One region of the Paraburkholderia sabiae genome, then DNA from elsewhere that is predicted to be linked to it. Evidence: predicted binding sites of a transcription regulator. Region 1 holds the regulator's gene; each other region holds the start of a gene.
The links. The regulator FNR, encoded in region 1, switches genes on or off when oxygen is low (the NO sensors DNR and NnrR bind a similar motif). The targets are predictions, from matches to a motif close to TTGATNNNNATCAA.
Positions count from the first base shown of each region.

Region 1 (6,066 bases):
GCGTGCGGCGCGCACGCGACGCTCGGGCAACGCGTGCTCGTCGCGTGGGACGGCAGCCGCGAAGCGACGCGCGCGATCCACGACGCGATGCCGTTCCTCTCGCATGCCGCCGACGTCACGCTGCTCACCGTCAACGCGACGCGCGACGAGCCGCCCGCGTGGCGCATTCCGGGCTCCGACATCGCGCTGACAATCGCGCGTCACGGCGTGAAGGTGAACGTGCGCGAACTTTCCGCCGACGACGACACCGCGATCGGCGACGTGCTGCTGTCGCAGGCGGCCGAAACGGGCTGCGACATGATCGTGATGGGCGCGTACGCGCATTCGCGTTTGCACGAACTCGTGCTCGGCGGCGCGACGCGCACCGTTCTCCAGTCGATGACCGTGCCCGTGCTGCTGTCGCATTGAGCACACGAAAAAGGAACTGACATGAGCTACAAGACCCTGCTCGTCCATATCGACGATAGCCGCCGAAGCGACACGCGCGTCGCACTCGCGCTCGAACTCGCGCAGCGCTGGGATGCGCATCTGATTGGCCTGTACGTCGTTTGCCAGGATCTGTTCCGGCCCATCTTCCGGCAGGACAAAACGCTATCGTTCGCGCAGATCGAAGCGCAGGAAGCGGATCGCCGCGAGAAGGCGGAGAACGCGTTCCTTGCCGCCGCCGAGCGCGCGGGACGCAGCGCCGAGTGGCGCGCGCCGCCCGGACCCGCGCTCGACGTCGCGATGCTGCATGCGCGGCACGCCGATCTGCTCGTGCTAGGCCAGGAAGATCCGAACGATCCCACCTCGTTCGTCGCGCCGCATTTCGTCGGCGATCTGGTGCTGGGCGCGGGCCGCCCCGCGCTCGTCCTGCCGTATGCGGGCGAGGTGCGCACGCTCGGTGAAAACGTGCTGGTCGCGTGGGACGGCAGCCGTGAAGCGGCGCGCGCCGCCGCCGACGCGCTGCCCTTGTTGCAACGGGCGCGCCATGTCGGCATCGAAATCGTGCGCGGGTATGTGCATGGACAGCATCCCGACGAAGCGCCCGAAGGCATCGACGTCGCCGCGTGGCTCGACGCGCATGGCGTGCGCGCCGCGTTCTCGACGACGCCGCATACCGTCGGCGTCGGCGCGGGCGCGACGCTGCTCAATCGCGCATCGGACCTGCACGCGGATCTGCTGGTGATGGGCGCGTACGGCCATGCTCGCGCGCGAGAACGCGTGTTCGGCGGCGTCACGCGCACCATGCTCGAATCGATGACGGTGCCCGTGCTGATGTCGCATTGATGGCATCAAGGGCGAGACGCCATGCGCGTCTCTCGCGATGAAGGCCCGGATGAAATTCGACGTCGACGTTCCTCGCAAGCCTCGAGCGTTCCCGATCCGGCCGAACGCGCGGCTCGCCGCGCCCGTTGCGTTGAGCGTCGTCGCGTCTGTGCTCGCCGTTGTCGTCATGCTGGCTGTCGTGGCGTCGGACGGCACCGCTCATACGCGGCCGGCGACGTTCGCGCTGGTCGCGGCGCTGTGCGTGCTGGCGCTGGCGGGGGCTGTCGTCGGTGCGCTCGGCGCTGCGCGGGCGTCGGCCCTGGCGCTTGCTTCGCCCGAAGCCCGCCGCGACGAAGCACGCATGATGGGCATCATCCGCTCGTCGATGGAAGCGATCATCACCATCGACGAAGCGCAGAACATCGTGATCTTCAATCCCACCGCCGAGCGCATTTTCGGCGTGCCTGCCGCGCAAACAATCGGCACGCCGCTCGCACGTTTCATCCCGCAGCGGTTTCGCGACATGCACGCACAGCACGTCGCGCTGTTCGGTGCGACAGGCGTCTCCGAGCGGCAGATGGGGCATCAGCCCGTGCTCTACGGCCTGCGCGCGAACGGCGAGGAATTTCCGCTCGAAGCCTCCATTTCGCAGATCCGCGAAGACGCCGGCAAGCTCTATACGGTGATGCTGCGCGACGTGACCGAGCGTGTGAAAGCGGAAGACGCGCTGAGACAGTCGCGCGAAGAACTGCGCCGGCTGTCGGCGAATCTTCAGAATGTGCGTGAAGAAGAAAAGACGCGCATCGCGCGCGAATTGCACGACGATCTGGGGCAGCAACTGACCGCGCTGAAAATGGATCTGTCTGCGCTCGATCACGCGCTGAATCACAGCCTCGCTCCGCCCGAGCACGACGCCGCTGTGCGCCTGCGCGGCATGCTGCGCACGATCGACTCGACGGTGGCGTCGCTGCGCCGTATCGCCGCCGATCTGCGGCCCGTGATGCTCGACGATCTCGGCCTCTTGCCCGCCATCGACTGGCTCGCGAACGACTTCACGAATCGCTACGGCATCGAGGTCGAACGGCGTATCGAGGCGAACGACGCGGCCTTCACGAAGGATGCCGCGACCGCGCTGTTCCGCATCGTGCAGGAAGCGCTGACGAATGTCGCGCGTCACGCGGACGCCACCGTGGTCGACCTGACGTTGCATGTTGCGAGCCAGCACTACGTGCTGCGCATCGCGGATAATGGCCGTGGTGCCGCCGATCCGCACGCGGGCGCGGGCCCGGCCGAAGACAAGTCGTTCGGGCTGATCGGCGTGCGCGAACGGGCCCATATGCTGGGCGGCGCCGTGCAGATCGATACGGCCGCGAACGAAGGCTTTGCACTGACGGTCACTTTTCCCTTGCAGGCCGTGCAACAGGAACACACGCATCCATGATCAAGGTTTTGCTTGCCGACGACCACACGCTCGTACGCGACGGGCTGCGCCACATCCTGCAATCCGCGAGCGGATTCGAGGTGGCGGGCGAGGCCTGCGACAGCGCGACCACCGTTGCGCTGGTCCGCGCCACCGACGCGCACGTGCTGGTGCTCGACCTGTCGATGCCCGGCCGCAACGGCATCGACCTGATCCGGCAGATCAAGGACGAAAAGCCCGCGCTGCGCATTCTCGTGCTGACCATGCATGCCGAGCAGCAATACGCGGTGCGCGCTTTCAAGGCCGGCGCGTCCGGCTACATGACAAAGGAAAGCGCGAGCGCCGAACTGGTCGGCGCCGTGACAAAGGTGGCGGCGGGCGGCGTCTATGTCAGTCTCGCGATGGCCGAGCGCTTCGCGCAGAACCTGAACGAACCCGCCGAAGCCTTGCCGCATCAACGTCTGTCGGACCGCGAATTCGACGTGTTCCGGCGGATCGTCGGCGGTCAGACGATCACCGAAATTGCCCACGAACTCTCCCTGAGCGTCAAAACCGTCAGCACGCACAAGACCCGCATCCTCGAAAAAATGCAGATGCCGAACGAAAACGGGCTCGTGCGCTATGCGATCCGCCACAAGCTGATCGACGACGAAGCCGATCTCTGACGGGGTAGGAATATTCCTATAGCTACTGCCTAAGTTCCTGGGCCCGCTTCAAGCATCTCCGATACTTTTTTGAGATAAGGCCGTCGATACTGGTAGACATGGATACCGCCGTGTCAGCCATTGCTTCGAAGGTCTATCTCGTCGATGCCGCCGTCGAAGTCAGACGCCGCCTCGCGCGTCTGCTCGGCGCGATCGCGGGCGTCGAAATCGCCGGCGAGGCCGAAGACGGCGACGCCGCGCTGGAAGGCATTCTTGCCAGCGACGCGGACATCGTCGTGCTCGACCTGCGCCTCGCCGATGGGACCAGCCTCGAACTGATCCAGGCGCTGTCGCGCAGCCATCCCGCCATCATCAAGATCGTGCTGACGAACCACACGGCGCGCGCGTTCCGTGCTGCCTGCGAGGCAGCGGGCGCCGATTTCTTCTTCGACAAGACATCTGAATTCGATGCGGCCTGCCACACGGTCGCAGGCATCGCACGCGCGCGCGCCGCGCGCCCGTGAATGAACAGGAGCCACTCATGCTTGCCACCGACCTCGACCGCGATCTCGACACCGACGTCGCCGCCACGAGTCCGACCGTGCGCGCGGCAACCGTCATCCCGATCCATCCCGTAGCACGCGCCGACAAGACGCCGCAGCGCGCGTCGCGCTGCTCGACATGCGCGATGCGCGCGCTGTGCATGCCCGCCGAACTGAGCGCCGCCGAACTGGCGCGGCTCGATGCGATCATCTGCGCGACGCGGTCGGTCAAACGCGGCGACACGCTGTATCGCGCGGGCGATGCGTTCCACAGCATTTACGCGGTGCGCGCGGGCTCGTTCAAGACGGTCGTGATGCATCGCGATGGACGCGAGCACGTGACGGGCTTCCAGATTGCCGGCGAGGCGCTCGGGCTCGACGGCGTCGGCGCGGGCCAGCATAGCTGCGATGCGATCGCGCTCGAAGACAGCGCCGTCTGCATCATTCCATTTGCGCAACTCGAAGTGATCTGCCGCGAGATGAAGCCGATGCAGCATCACATCTATCAGATGATGAGCAGCGAGATCGTCCGCGAATCGAGCCAGATGATGCTGCTCGGCACGATGTCGGCGGAACAGCGCGTGGCGACCTTTCTGCTGAACCTGTCGCGGCGTTTCAAGGCGCGCGGTTTCTCGGCCGCCGAATTTCATCTGCGCATGACCCGCGAGGAAATCGGCTGCTATCTCGGGATGAAGCTCGAAACCGTCAGCCGCATGTTCTCGAAGTTCCAGCGCGAGCGGCTCGTGGACGCGAACGGCAAAACGATCCGTATCGTCGACGCCGAAGGACTCGCGCGCGTCTAAGAGCGCTTCTAACACATGCTTCGCCCGGAGGACGCCCCGATGGTGCACGCTACTCCGCATTCGGCCTGGCAGATCGACGAAGCGCATTTCGATCATGCCGCCCCGCTGTCCGAGCAACTGCGCTTCGCGCTTCAATACGCGGTGCTCGCGCCGTCCAATCACAATGCGCAGCCATGGCGCTTTCTCGTCGACGCGCTCAGCTATTTCGGGCTCTCCTACTCGATCACGCTGTTTCCATCGGAAGCGGATCCCGACGTCGTCGCGCTGCTGATGGTGTCGCGTCACGGTCATCGCGACATGGCCCTCGCACCGCTGTTCGGCGCGATCACGAAGCGCGTGACGACGCGCGCGCCGTTTGCCGACGAGCCCATTTCCGCTGCCGTACAGCGTGCAATGATCGACGCGTGCGAGGCGGAAGGCGCGCTGGTCAGCTGCCTGCATGAGCGCGCTGATCGACAGGCCGTCGCGCATCTGGTCGCGGAAGCGGACCATATCCAGTTCGCCGACCCGCGCTTCAGACGCGAACTCGCGGCATGGATTCATCCGCGCCGCCGCGACGACGGCATGCCGATGTATGGCGCAGCCGTCGACGGTCTGCTCGATTTCGCGGTGCCGCTCGTGTCAGCCGTGGTCCGCGTGTTCGATGCGGGCGCGGGTATCCCTGCGACGCACCGGCATCTGGTCGACGGATCGCCGCTGATCGTCGGCATTGCGACCGCGCGCAACGACCGTGAAGCATGGCTCGCCGCCGGTCAGGCGCTCGAACGCATGCTGCTGGTCGCCGCGGGCGAAGGTTTGACGGCCTCTTACCTCAATCAGCCGATCGAGATCAGCACGTTGCGCGTGCAGATCTGCGGCCTGCTGCATCTCGACGCGACGCCGCAACTGCTGTTGCGCGTCGGACGCGGGCCGCAGGCCGACCATGCGCCGCGGCGTCCGCTTTCCGATGTGCTCTCCTGAGTCCACGGCTGCTGCGCTTTGACGCAGGGGGACGTCGGCCGTCATTGACGTGCCTCAATTTCCGGCGACGGACACGCGATAGATTGAAAGTGCGATCTACGCCGGCATGCATCGCGCCGCCTCGTGCGCATCATGCCGTTGCCCGTGTACCCGACAAGGAGCCGTCGATGAGAATCACTCTTCACCTCGATACGTTCGAATGCGCCGATCCCGCTGTCTATGCGATCCTCTGGCTCGATCGCGACGCGCGCAAATGGTCGCGCGAAGGACATGCGGCCATCGATCTGCCCGAATGGGGCAAGCTGGCCCTCACGAAGCAATGCACGCGCATCCTCGGCGCTTCAGACGCTGAAGACGAACACGTCTACTGCGAACTGGCGGGTCTCGATCTGCTGTCGCGGCAAGGACCGTTCGAAGGCGAATCGGGCGATGTGCTGTGGTATCGGCAT
Region 1 covers NZ_CP125296.1:1,662,585-1,668,650, forward strand. Annotated here, with positions in the region: gene QEN71_RS36945 (universal stress protein) at 1-408, shown strand, start outside; gene QEN71_RS36950 (universal stress protein) at 430-1,269, shown strand; partial or broken gene QEN71_RS36955 (PAS domain-containing sensor histidine kinase) at 1,463-2,689, shown strand; gene QEN71_RS36960 (response regulator) at 2,686-3,333, shown strand; gene QEN71_RS36965 (response regulator) at 3,432-3,836, shown strand; gene fnr (fumarate/nitrate reduction transcriptional regulator Fnr) at 3,854-4,657, shown strand; gene QEN71_RS36975 (Acg family FMN-binding oxidoreductase) at 4,697-5,617, shown strand; gene QEN71_RS36980 (DUF3564 domain-containing protein) at 5,785-6,066, shown strand, end outside.

Region 2 (6,066 bases), on a different replicon from region 1:
ATCGACGGCTTCGAGACGGGTCGCCGTCCGAAGCGCGACGAACGCACGCGCGATATCGCCGTGATCTTCATGACCTCGCTGACAGGCAACGAGGATCGCGTCGCGGGCTTTTCGGCGGGCGGGGTCGACTACGTGACCAAGCCGTTGCGCGTCGACGAGACGCTGGCGCGCGTCGGCGTGCATCTTGAGCTGCGCGCCATGCACAAGCAGCTTCTCGCACAGAACCGGCGACTGCTCGCCGAAGTGGCCGTGCGCAAGGAAACGGAGGCTGCACTATCGCAGGCGCGCGATGACCTCGAACGGCGCGTCGCGTCGCGCACCGAAGAACTGGCGCGCGCCTTCGCGCAATCGTCGAAACCAGTCCGGTGCGGTTGTGCATCACGTCGATGCCGGACGGACACATCCTTTACACGAACGCGCCGCTGCGCGAACTCTTCGGCATGGACGAAGGCATGTCCGGCCAATATCGCGGATTTTTACGCCGATCAAGGCGCGCGCGACCATCTGATCCAGCATCTGAGGACAGAGCGCAGCCTGCGCAATGCGGAGGTGCGGTTCCGGCGCCCCGACGGCACGCGGTTCTGGGCGATGGCGACGGCGCGCGTCGCGACCTACGACGATTCTCCCGCGATCTATGTTGGCCTTAACGACATCACCGGGCGCAAGCAGATGGAACAGGAACTCGACGGATCACGCGAGCAGCAGCGCGAGCTGTCCGCGTACATGGAGGCGATCCGCGAAGAGGAGAGAAAGCGCATCGATTGAGATTCACGACGAGCTTGGCCAGTTGCTGACGGGCGCTCAAAATGGACGTGTCGGTGCTCAAGATGCGCCTGATGCGCGATCGCGAAGCAACGAAAAAAGCCGATGACACGCGTGAACTGGTCGACGGCACGATCTCGATGGTACGCAACGTCGCGAGTCATTTGCGGCCGGCTGCACTGAATTTCGGCATCGTATCGGCGCTCGAATGGCTGGTCGACGAGTTCAACCGCCGCAATCCGATTCCTTGCGAGTTGCGCATCGTCGGTGGCGAGCCTGCGCTCCCGGATGCGCACGCAACGGCCGTGTTCCGCATCGTGCAGGCGTCCCTGACGAATGTCGCAGGGCATGCCGACGCGGCGCGCGCGGACATGACACTGAACTCGACGGCGGAGAAGTTCGAATTGCAGATGCGTGACGACGGCCGCGGCTTCGATCCGCAAGTGGTGGGGCGCAACTATTCATATGAACTGCTCGGCATGAACGGGCGCGCGCGGCTGATCGGCGGATCGCTTTTGATCGGCAGCGCGCCGGGCGCGGGCACCACGGTTTCGATTCACGTCCGCTCGATGGCGGACCTCGAACATGATCAGGATACTCATTGCAGACGATCATGCGATCGTCCGTGGCGGCCTCAGGCAGATCATCGCAACCACAAGCGATATCGTCGTCGCGGCGGAAGCGGTGCAACGGACAGAAGTGATCGACAGGCTGCGCAGTTGCGTCAGATCTGCTGCTGTTCGACATGACGATGCCCGGCATCAGCGGCGTCGACCTGATCCGTCGAGTACGGGCAGAGCAGCCTTCGCTACCCGTACTCGTGCTGAGCATTCACGACGAGGCGCAGGTGGCGTCGCGCGCATTGCGCGCGGGCGCGACGGGCTATCTGACCAAGGACAGCGGCCCGGACGTGCTGCTCGCGGCGATCCGCAAGCTCGCGGACGGCGGCCGCTTCATCGATCCGAAACTCGTCGATGCCATGGTCTTCGAAACACAGCGCGGCGACGTGCCGCCGCACGAAGTGCTGTCGGATCGGCGAATTTCAGGTGCTGCAGATGCTCGCGGCGGGCCGGAGCATCAACGAAATCGCCGACACGTGCTCGCTCAGCGCGAAAACGATCAGTACATACAAGACGCGCCTAGACGGTGTTATGACTTTTTGTATAACCTGGTATCCTGGGCGCATGACAAAAGAAATGCGCAGGCCTTACCCAACAGACGTGTCCGACGAAGAGTGGAGTTTCGTGGCGTCGTATCTGACATTGATGGATGAAGCGGCCCCGCAGCGCAAATACGAACTGCGCGAAACGTTCAACGCGTTACGCTGGATCGTGCGTGCCGGTGCGCCGTGGAGAATGATGCCCAACAACTTTCCTGCGTGGGAGCTGGTGTACCAGCAGACCCAGCGGTGGCTGCAGGCAGGTTGTTTTGAGAACATGGTCTGCGATTTACGCCCGATCATCCGTGTTGCGCAAGGTCGGCAGGGCCAGCCCAGCGCCGTGATTCTGGATGGGCGGACGATGCAATCCACTTGCGAGAGTGGTCCACGTGCGGGCTATGACGGCTACAAACGCAAGCGTGGCAGCAAAGTCCATATCGCGGTCGACACGCTGGGACATTTGCTTGCGGTACATGTGACACCGGCGAATGAACAGGAGCGCGCGCAGGTAGGCGAACTCGCGCGTCAGGTGCAGGACATTACGGGAGAGACGGTCAAGGTGGCCTTCGCAGATCAGGGCTACACAGGTGAAGATGCTGCTCAGGCTGCACGCAATGAGGGCATTGAGCTGCAGGTCATCAAACTGCAGGAAGCGAAAAAGGCTTCGTGCTGCTGCCCCGGCGCTGGGTGGTCGAGCGCAGCTTCGGCTGGCTCAACCGTTTTCGCCGCCTCGCGCGCGACTATGAGAGATTACCTGAAACATTGGCTGGGCTTCATTTCGTTGTCTTTGCCATGCTTATGCTCGTGCATGCAGTGCCAGTACTTCGAAGTTCATAACACGGTCTAATGCAGAAACTCGGGTTTTCCAACAATTCTGAGGTGATCCGGTGCGCGATCCGGCGCGGGTTGATTGTCGGGGAGCGGGATGCCGCGGAATGCAGGAATAAGTGAGTATCGAGAGCATCTGCAGGGGCGGCCGAATCTATTACAGCGGGCCGCGACAGGATTTCATCAGGCTTGCTAGCAATACGCGAGCCACCTGCGCGACCCATTTCACCAGTGGTTATCGTGAAGTGTGCGATTCAACGGGCGGCGAAGAATTCGTTTGAAGATCAGATACGGCTGGCGCGTGTAATTTCCTCTCCTGCGCGACGCGGCAAGCGCAGCGTGACGGGAATCGACCCCAGCGAGCACAAGCTCACCAGCAGAAACGCGGGCCAGAAATCCGACCACATGATAGACGCGTGCCCGTTCGCTAGGTGGGAAATCTGCAGCATGATGCCGCCGATCGTCACGCTTAGACCGAGCGACATCCGGTGCACAGCACTGCCGAGGCTCGTTGCCCGTCCAACGTCGCGACTCGCGACTTCTGCATAGGTTAACGAGTTGAGGGTCGTTAATTGCAGCGGCGGAAAGAAGCCGCCAACGAGCACAACTACCCAGATGACCCACGTTGGCGTGCACGGGAAAAAAAATCCGTGAGCTGCGACCGACACGCCCGAGAGCGCGGCATTCACCACCAGCACAGAACGGAAGCCGTAGCGTTTCAGTACGCGTGTGGCAACCGTGCGTGTGAACACGGCACCCAAAGCGGACGCGCAAGTTATGAGGCCTGACTCAAAGGCACTCATCTTTCGCTATGTCGAACATCTGACAATGTCGGGTTGCGAGATGTCGGTTTGCCGTCATTGTGTCGATTCTTAGACGCTTGCGCTCGTCGTCTAATTACTGTCAATAGATCTTGCTCGTCGATAGGGCTCAGACCAGCCGTTTGATTGTCGTCTGGCTTCACAACTTCCGACGCTTGCGCATGCGCTTCGAACGCTTCGCTTTCATCCATGAAGCTTTCATGAAGCTGGCCTGCTGCATCATATGCTGGCGAAAGCTTCAAACATCATTTAGTTAAGTGTGCGCGCATCGTTCTTGTCGGCATCGAACTGATGCATATGGGCTGCAAGGGGGCAGCTGCAACACGTGATATAGGCAGAACCGCCGCAGAGCAGTTCCCACTCGCTAGTTACGTAGGATCCTATTTTAGTCTCAGAGCTTTCTCATCTTCTTGTTTGCGAAAGAGCCAGTTGGTTTTCAGGCTGCCGGGGCCCTGAGTGTCAATGGAGGCAACCCTCTTTGCCTGATTCCCACTGAGTTGGTTGCCGGTGCATTTGACTTCTGCACGACGACACCCGAGTATTGGGGTTACTGGTTCGTGCCCGGCTCATTGGGTTCGCGACCCCAAGTCTGCTTTGCAACGTTCCCAGTTCGCCGCACCGTAACAATATCGTGTGTGGCAAATAATGTCGGGCGACGAGGTCTCGTCTCGACTTTCGATCTTCGGCAGGTGAATAGTTCGTCAAGCGTTCACGACGGCCATCATGTCAGAATGAATGGACTCCTGCCGATCATCGATCGGCCATCACGTATGCGTGACCGTTCCACGATGGCAGAATGTGCGAAAGGAGAGCCATTAACCGGTTGCCTGCAGTACGAGTTGCGCAAGGAGCGACCGGCGGCTGGGCTCATGTGTATTGCATCCGCGCATCTACTGCGATCTGTTTGCGAAGCGCCTCCAAACGCTCAAGCACCTTTTCTCCAAAACGCGGATCGGGGCTAGCAGAAACGACGGCATCGACCGCTGCCCAGTCCTGTTCCGTCAACACCTGCGCGGCGCGAGGCATCAAATCTCGCTCTTCAGTAGAAATGTGGTGACGTTGGTACACAAGGTACGTGGCCGTGGCCGCCTCCAGAGCCGTGCGGGAGATGATGACATCTCCAGCGGCTTCATTGATGCGATTTAGGAGTTCATCGCCGGCCGCGGAAACCACGCGATGCTCCTGAAGGACTCGATTCACGACGACTTGAATCCCGGGATCGTGTTTGGCAAGCCGAGCGTACGCGACATCCTCGCGCGGATGATGAATACGATCGGAAAAATTACGCATGTAGTAAAGGATGTCGTTCATAAGCCCGTAATTCGGACTCTCGCCCCGACGGAGCACAGCCAGCTGTTCTTCGAGAAGATCGAGCAGCCGGGAAAAACTAACGTGCTCGGTGTGCCATACAGAAAGTGAGTCTGTCATGACATGCTCCATGGTCAGGTACAGACTGTCTTAACCAAACGGTGAATGCGCCCTTGTCGGCGTGATCGATAGTGCCGCAGCGCGACCGGTACAATCGAAATGTTACCAGGTGCACCGCCAAGAAGGACTGACACAGATCAATACACTGTGGTATTGATAGGCAGTGATCGCTCGCGGCACGGACGGCTTGGGGCAGCGTCAAGCAGCACGCCAGTCAACATGGTTGTCGCGGTCCACGGAGGCACGATCACGGTTCGTAGTAGCGCCGGATCGGCTCACGTATACTCCGCGCTGAAACACAGGAACCATTCCGAGAGCAGGTGCTGGATCTGCTCGGCCGCTTCGTCGGAGAGTTCGGGCAGCGTTGGCGTACGCGGTATGTAATCCGCTTGCCGGTTTCGGGCCTTCGTACGTCTGGATTACACGTTCATCAGAACTCCTCAATGTCCTGTTGCAGCAGTTCGTCGGGGATATGGGTTCAGCGCCTTCGGTACGGCCGGCTGCATGGCGGTGCGCAGGATGCGGACCGCCTGCCGTGGCAACCCTCGTGAGGCCTGTCGCGGAAGTTCAAGCCCGGAGTCGGACAGCAGCGCGTGCGAGATCAATTGCCCGCCTAGATGTGCATCAGGGTGGTGAGCTTCGCACCCGGTCGGCCTTTGGTCGTCTGACGTATGTTTTGGAGCGCGGTTCCCGCGTCATATTACCGATCCCGCGACGGAGCTTACCTGTCTAACCTCGAATAGCGCGAGATACCGCTCCTCATTCTGCGCGCGACGTAACAGATGAACTGCGCCACCGGTTCGCGTCTGGTTGCGTTCGAACGCCCCCCAGTCGATGTAACCTTCGTGGTGCTCTTTGAGCAAAACCTCCCATTGATCAAACGGCTTTCGATGCCTGTACGTCTTGTGTGCACGGCCATCTACGATGGTCGTCTGGCTGCCACTCTTGCCATAGGCATAAGCTCCGGCGTATAAGGCATTCCTAAGCACTGATATGACGTTGCGATAACGTATAGCGTCCAATCGAATTGCGTCAGCGTCCTGCCGTCGGTCGGTCTTGGAAACTGGA
Region 2 covers NZ_CP125297.1:474,790-480,855, forward strand. Annotated here, with positions in the region: partial or broken gene QEN71_RS44930 (response regulator) at 1-1,351, shown strand, start outside; partial or broken gene QEN71_RS41970 (response regulator) at 1,348-1,904, shown strand; partial or broken gene QEN71_RS41975 (IS5 family transposase) at 1,959-2,758, shown strand; partial or broken gene QEN71_RS41980 (MFS transporter) at 3,034-3,552, opposite strand; partial or broken gene QEN71_RS41985 (IS5/IS1182 family transposase) at 3,705-3,827, shown strand; partial or broken gene QEN71_RS41990 (IS6 family transposase) at 3,826-3,927, shown strand; gene QEN71_RS41995 (hemerythrin domain-containing protein) at 4,438-4,998, opposite strand; partial or broken gene QEN71_RS42000 (AAA family ATPase) at 5,429-5,597, opposite strand; partial or broken gene QEN71_RS42005 (recombinase family protein) at 5,805-6,066, opposite strand, start outside.
Region 2: a site for FNR is predicted at 5,126-5,139, ahead of QEN71_RS41995 (hemerythrin domain-containing protein). Genes of this name have one in related genera too.

Region 3 (6,066 bases), on a different replicon from region 1:
ACAAACGGGCTAGCATGTGCTAGCCCGTTTTTCGTTTGCGGTCGCGTGATGCGTGCTTACTTGCTGTCGGCGTGTTCGTGCGCTTTCTTCGACTTCGCGGCGTGGTGATGGCCGTGGTGGTGAGCCGGTTTCTGCTCGATTTTCTCGACGGGCGCATCCATGTCCTGCTGGGCGACGACGGGTTGCGCCTGAACTTCGCGTGCGTGCTGTTCGATCTTCGCGGCGACGTCGCGGTCGTGGGTCATCACGATGCCGTTGACGGGGGTTTGCGCCGATGCAGCGCCCGCAGCAGCGAGCAGCGAAACGAGCAGGGCGAGAGAGCTTTTTTTCATGGTTGTCTTCATTCCGGTTGTTTGGTGAATTCGACGCGCGTCGTGTCGGAAGGCAGTGGCGCGCGCGCATCCCGATTGTCCATTGGATCGAGCGTGGCATGCGTCAAACTCTGTCAAGGACGCGGCATTGTGTGATGCGTCCATCGCTTGACCAATCTTTACAGTGACGAATACCTCCGCGTGCTACCGTTTTTAGAAAATAGATTCGGAATGCGAATCGAATCAGATCAAAAAACACAGCGCTTTTAATAGAGGAGAACGCCGTTGAATAATCTCGCAAAACTGACCTTGGTAGGCATCTCGCTAACGAGCCTGACGCTGATGGGCTGCGACAAGAAAGAGCAGCCATCGCAGCACGCTGCGCAAAGCGAAAGCGGGGCAGTCGAAGAAGTGGTGAAGATCGGACACGTGGGCCCGCTGACGGGCGGCAGCAGCCACTTGGGCAAGGACAACGAGAACGGCGCGCGTCTCGCCGTCGAAGATATCAACAGGACAGGGCTCGTGATCGGCGGGCACAAGGTGCGGCTCGAACTGGACGGCGAGGACGACGCGGCGGATCCGAAGACGGGCACGCAGATCGCGCAGAAGTTCGTCGACGAACATGTCGTTGCCGTGATCGGCCATCTGAACTCGGGTGTGTCGATTCCCGCATCGCGCATTTATAACGACGCGAACATCGCGGAAATTTCGCCGTCGTCGACCAATCCGGACTACACGAAGCAGGGCTACAAGAGCGCGTACCGCGTGGTCGCAACCGACGCGCAGCAGGGCCCGGCGCTCGGCGGCTATGCGCTCAAATCGCTGGGCGCGAAGACGATTGCCGTCGTCGACGATGCGACGGCCTACGGCAAGGGTCTCGCCGACGAGTTCGCGAAGGCGGCGCAAGCGGGCGGTGCGCGCATCGTTTCCCGCGAGGCCACAAACGACAAAGCCGCCGATTTCCGCGCGATCCTCACCAGTATCAAGAGCGCGCATCCCGATGTGATCATGTTCGGCGGCATGGATTCGACGGTCGGGCCGTTCATTCGTCAAGCGGCTGCGCTTGGATTGAATGCGAAGGTTCTGAGCGGCGATGGCGCATGTACTGAGAAAGTGGCCGAGCTTGCTGGCGACGCGGTGAACAATCTCATATGTTCCGAAGCGAGTCTTGCGGTTTCCCGTATGCCGAAGGGCGCGGAGTTTCAGAAGCGCTTCGAAGCGCGTTTCAACGGTCCGATTCTCTTCAACGCCCCGTTTGCCTACGACGCCGTCTATGTGATCGCCGATGCAATGCGACGCGCCAACACGACGGACGCCGCGAAGGTGCTCGCCGCGCTACCCGCAACCGACTACAACGGCGTGATCGGACGTATCGCCTTCGATGCGCACGGCGACATGAAGGAAGGCGCGATTACGCTCTATCACTACCAGGACAAAAAGAAGACGCTTCTTGATGTCGTGAAGTACGGTGGCGCATCGACCTGAGCGGATCTGAACGCGCCTGAGTCGCGCGGCTTTCTATTTCGGAATCGGAGAGGCCGCGCTTTCGCTTGCCGCTTTCCCGATGGCGTCGTCCGCACTTTTGCCGATTCGCGACGGATTGACGCCACCCAGCATCAACTGATCGGCCGACCAGCGGTAGAAGATGTCGGGGCGGCGGGTTGTTTTGTTCTTGCGGCGAGTTTTGCGCCGAGGTGGGGCGCTCCTGGCTTGCGCTTTCATCGTGGCGAGCGGACGCGTGATCGGCTTGATCACCGCGCGGGGCGAAAGAAGCGCGGCACCGCGCGTCTCCTTGCTCAATCGCGCCGCGAACGCGCCGGAAACGCCCAGCGCGACGATACACGTCGCAATCACGGTTCGGATCAAGATTCCGACCCGTCGGATGTCACGCGCTTGTTCGCCGGCTTCTCGATGCTTTGAATCTGCACTTGCATCGACGCCATACGGGGCAGGCCTAATGCGCTAGCGGCCGCATAAGACAGATCGATGATGCGACCTTTGACGAACGGACCGCGATCGTTGATGCGCACCACGATCGATTTCTCCGTCGTCAAGGAAGTCACGCGCACGTAACTGCCGAGCGGCAGCGTACGATGTGCAGCCGTCAACAATCGGCTGTCGTAGTGTTCGCCACTTGCGGTGCGGCGTCCCTGGAATTTTCGCGCATACCATGATGCGTAGCCCGTCTGGAGTGCGCCGTTTATCGGACGGGACGCGATCGCTTCAGATGGAAGACTTGTGTTGTCCGAGACGCTGTCGGTGACGGCGAGCGTCGTCTGTGTCGTTACGGGTCCGATCACATTCGATGCCTGATGTTCGGGCGGAATCTGCGCACAACCGGCAAACAATCCAAAAATTCCTAGTATTCCGACGATACGCAATGAGGACACGATAGACGATGAACCGGCAAGAGAAGCCGGTTTCAACGGTCTCAATATTTTTGCGTTGACGGTCTAGCGCAAGCGCGCGGGATTCCTGGCAAATCTTTACGCATTCGACGCTATGGGATCGGTGCAATGCACGCGCCGCAACAGCACCGCGACACGTGCGTGAGCCTGACGGACGTTACTTGCCCAGCACCGCTTCGAGCGACTCGCCCTTCACGACGATCTCCGTGCGGCGATTGCGCGCGCGGCCTTCAGGCGAATCGTTGTCCGCGACGGGACGATCGAACGCATAGCCCTTCAGCGTCATGCGCGACGCGCCGATGCCACGGCGCTCGAGTTCGTCTTCGACTGACTTCGCGCGCGCTTCGGACAGATGCTGGTTGTATTCGCGCGTGCCGACGTTGTCCGTATGACCTTCGACAATCATCGGTTTCTGCGTGCGGCTCAGCACAACGACCACGCGCGAAATGGCTGGCGTGGCGTCGGCGCGCAAGCTCGACTCGTTGAAGTTGAACAGGACTTTTTCGGGCAGACGAACCTGCACGCCTTCCTTCGTCTGCGTGACTTCGATACCGGCTTGCCGGTTCAGTGCTTCTTCCTTGCTCCGATCCAGGCCGGCGCACGCGGCGAGCATCGACAGGGAGATAGTGCAGGCCGCGATGGTCAACAGTTTTTTCATGGTTGTGGTCTCGTTGTTGGAAAAACGGGAGAGAACTGCTTCGAGCCACGATTCTTGCCGAATCAAAATGGAAATTGATCAGGCATGCAAAAAGTTTTCATTTTTTAACGCGAAGGTGTCGCGTAGATGCGCCGGAGTGCAAACAAGCGTGAAACTTGCGACGTTTTTGCGCGCAATGGTCAACGGTTCGGATGAAATGGCGTTAGTCGCAGGCAACGTCGCCGCGATTCAGGAAGGTCGGAATACAAGGGACGTTGCGCAATCACTTCCAACCACTTCATAAGAAGGATCTGCATCATGAGCATCTTTGGAACCATCGTCAGCAAGATTTTCGGCAAGGCGAAGCCGGCCGGGACGCTGGCCGCCGAGCCCGTCGCGCCCACGCCCGTGGACGCTTCGGCAAGCGCGCCTGTTGCACCTGTGTCGGCCGCGCTGGCGGACGTCGATGTCGCAGCCGTGATGGACCAGCTGGCGGCGGCGAATCCGCAGCAACTCGACTGGCGCCGCTCGATCGTCGATCTGATGAAGCTGCTCGACGTGGACAGCAGCCTCGAGCATCGCAAGCAGCTGGCAGGCGAGTTGAAGTACGGCGGCGACACGAACGATTCGGCGTCGATGAACATCTGGCTGCACAAACAGCTGATGACGGCGCTCGCTGCGAACGGCGGCAAGCTGCCCGCCGATCTCGCGAACTGAAGCGACGCAATGCGCACGAACTGCCCGGGCATGGCCGTCGCCCGGGCGGCTGCCAGATGCGCGCCGTACCCGGTTCACGCCGACAGACAATCCGAAGCGATCTGTCGGCGCATACACCTCTGAATCGACAGGGATCACTCCACCTTCCGTCATCGTGTGACAACGCGTCGCACGTCTTTCCGCAGCGTTTCTGTCGGCATCCTTGATTGAGGTCAGGATTTCAAACGCTGCGCGTCCCTAGAATCGCCGGGCACATAGGACCTGTGTGCTTTTTGCCTCGCAAACCCCACACGTGTTCAGCGTGGTTCATCGATTATTGGGCAAACATGTTAGCCAGAAAAACCTTAAGAGGTTGCCTCGTACCCGTCAGCGTCGGTCTGACGGCGTGTCTTGCGGGATGTCAACTCGAAGTGCTCGACCCGAAAGGCAGTGTCGGCGTCGCCGAGAAATCGCTGATTGCGACGGCGACGTGGACGATGCTGATCGTCGTCGTCCCCGTCATCCTGTTGACGTTGTTCTTCGCGTGGCGATATCGCGCGTCGAACAAAAGCGCCGTCTACGCGCCGAAGTGGGCGCATTCCACCGCGATCGAAGTGGTCGTGTGGACGATCCCCGCGCTGATCATCCTGTTCCTCGGCATCCTGACGTGGCGCACCACGCACGAGCTCGACCCGTACAAGCCGCTCGAATCGAACGTGAAGCCGATCGACGTCGAAGTCGTCGCGCTCGACTGGAAGTGGCTCTTCATCTATCCCGATCTCGGTATTGCGTCGGTGAACCAGCTGGCGATGCCCGTCGGCACGCCCGTCAATTTCCACATCACGTCGGACTCGGTGATGAACTCGTTCTTCATCCCGCAGCTTGGCACGCAGGTCTACGCGATGGCGGGCATGCAGACGCGCGTGCACCTGATCGCGGATCACGCGGGCGACTACGCGGGCGTGTCGGCGAATTTCAGCGGCAAGGGCTTCTCGGACATGAAGTTCCGCACGCTCGCCGTGAGCCAGGCCGATTTCGACGGCTGGGTGCAGAAGGCCAAGGCGTCGTCGGACCGGCTCGACATGGATGGCTACTACGCCGTTGCCAAACCGAGCGAGAAGAACCCGGTGCGCTATTTCTCGTCGGTGGATCCGAAGCTGTTCCACAACGTCATTGCGAAATACAACAGCGGGCATGTCGTCGATTTCCGTGACGCCAACTGCAGCACGAACGCTTCGAAGGAGTAACGCATGTTCGGCAAACTGACTCTGGAGGCGATTCCGTTCGATCAGCCGATCATCATGGGCGCGGGCGCGCTCATGGGGCTGATCGTTCTGGCCGTCGCCGTGTTTCTCACGCGCGCGCACAAGTGGCGCTGGCTGTGGACCGAATGGCTCACGAGCGTCGATCACAAGCGAATCGGCGTGATGTATATCGTCGTTGCCGTGCTGATGCTGCTGCGCGGTTTCGCCGACGCCGTGATGATGCGCCTGCAACTCGCGCTCGCGAGCGGCGGCGCAGCCGGCTATCTGCCGCCGCATCACTACGACCAGATCTTCACGGCGCACGGCGTCATCATGATCTTCTTCATGGCGATGGCGCTGATGGTCGGTCTGTTCAATATCGTCGTGCCGCTGCAGATCGGCGCACGCGACGTTGCGTTCCCGTTCCTGAATTCGCTGTCGTTCTGGATGACGGCGATCAGCGCGATCCTGATGAACATTTCGCTGGTGATCGGCGAGTTCGCGCAGGTCGGCTGGCTTGCGTATCCGCCGCTGTCGGAACTGCAATTCAGTCCGGGCGTGGGCGTCGATTACTACATCTGGGCGCTGGAGCTGTCCGGTGTCGGCACGCTGATCACGGCGATCAACTTCTTCGTCACGATCGTGAAGATGCGCGCGCCCGGCATGTCGCTGATGAAGATGCCCGTGTTCACCTGGACGGCGCTGTGCTCGAACGTGCTGATCATGGCGACATTCCCGATCCTGACGATCGCGCTGGCGCTGCTGGGCTT
Region 3 covers NZ_CP125295.1:2,984,655-2,990,720, reverse strand. Annotated here, with positions in the region: gene QEN71_RS13370 (hypothetical protein) at 57-332, opposite strand; gene QEN71_RS13365 (branched-chain amino acid ABC transporter substrate-binding protein) at 654-1,796, shown strand; gene QEN71_RS13360 (hypothetical protein) at 1,830-2,177, opposite strand; gene QEN71_RS13355 (septal ring lytic transglycosylase RlpA family protein) at 2,174-2,659, opposite strand; gene QEN71_RS13350 (OmpA family protein) at 2,877-3,377, opposite strand; gene QEN71_RS13345 (DUF3597 domain-containing protein) at 3,675-4,073, shown strand; gene cyoA (ubiquinol oxidase subunit II) at 4,400-5,299, shown strand; gene cyoB (cytochrome o ubiquinol oxidase subunit I) at 5,303-6,066, shown strand, end outside.
Region 3: a site for FNR is predicted at 4,276-4,289, ahead of cyoA (ubiquinol oxidase subunit II). Genes of this name have one in related genera too.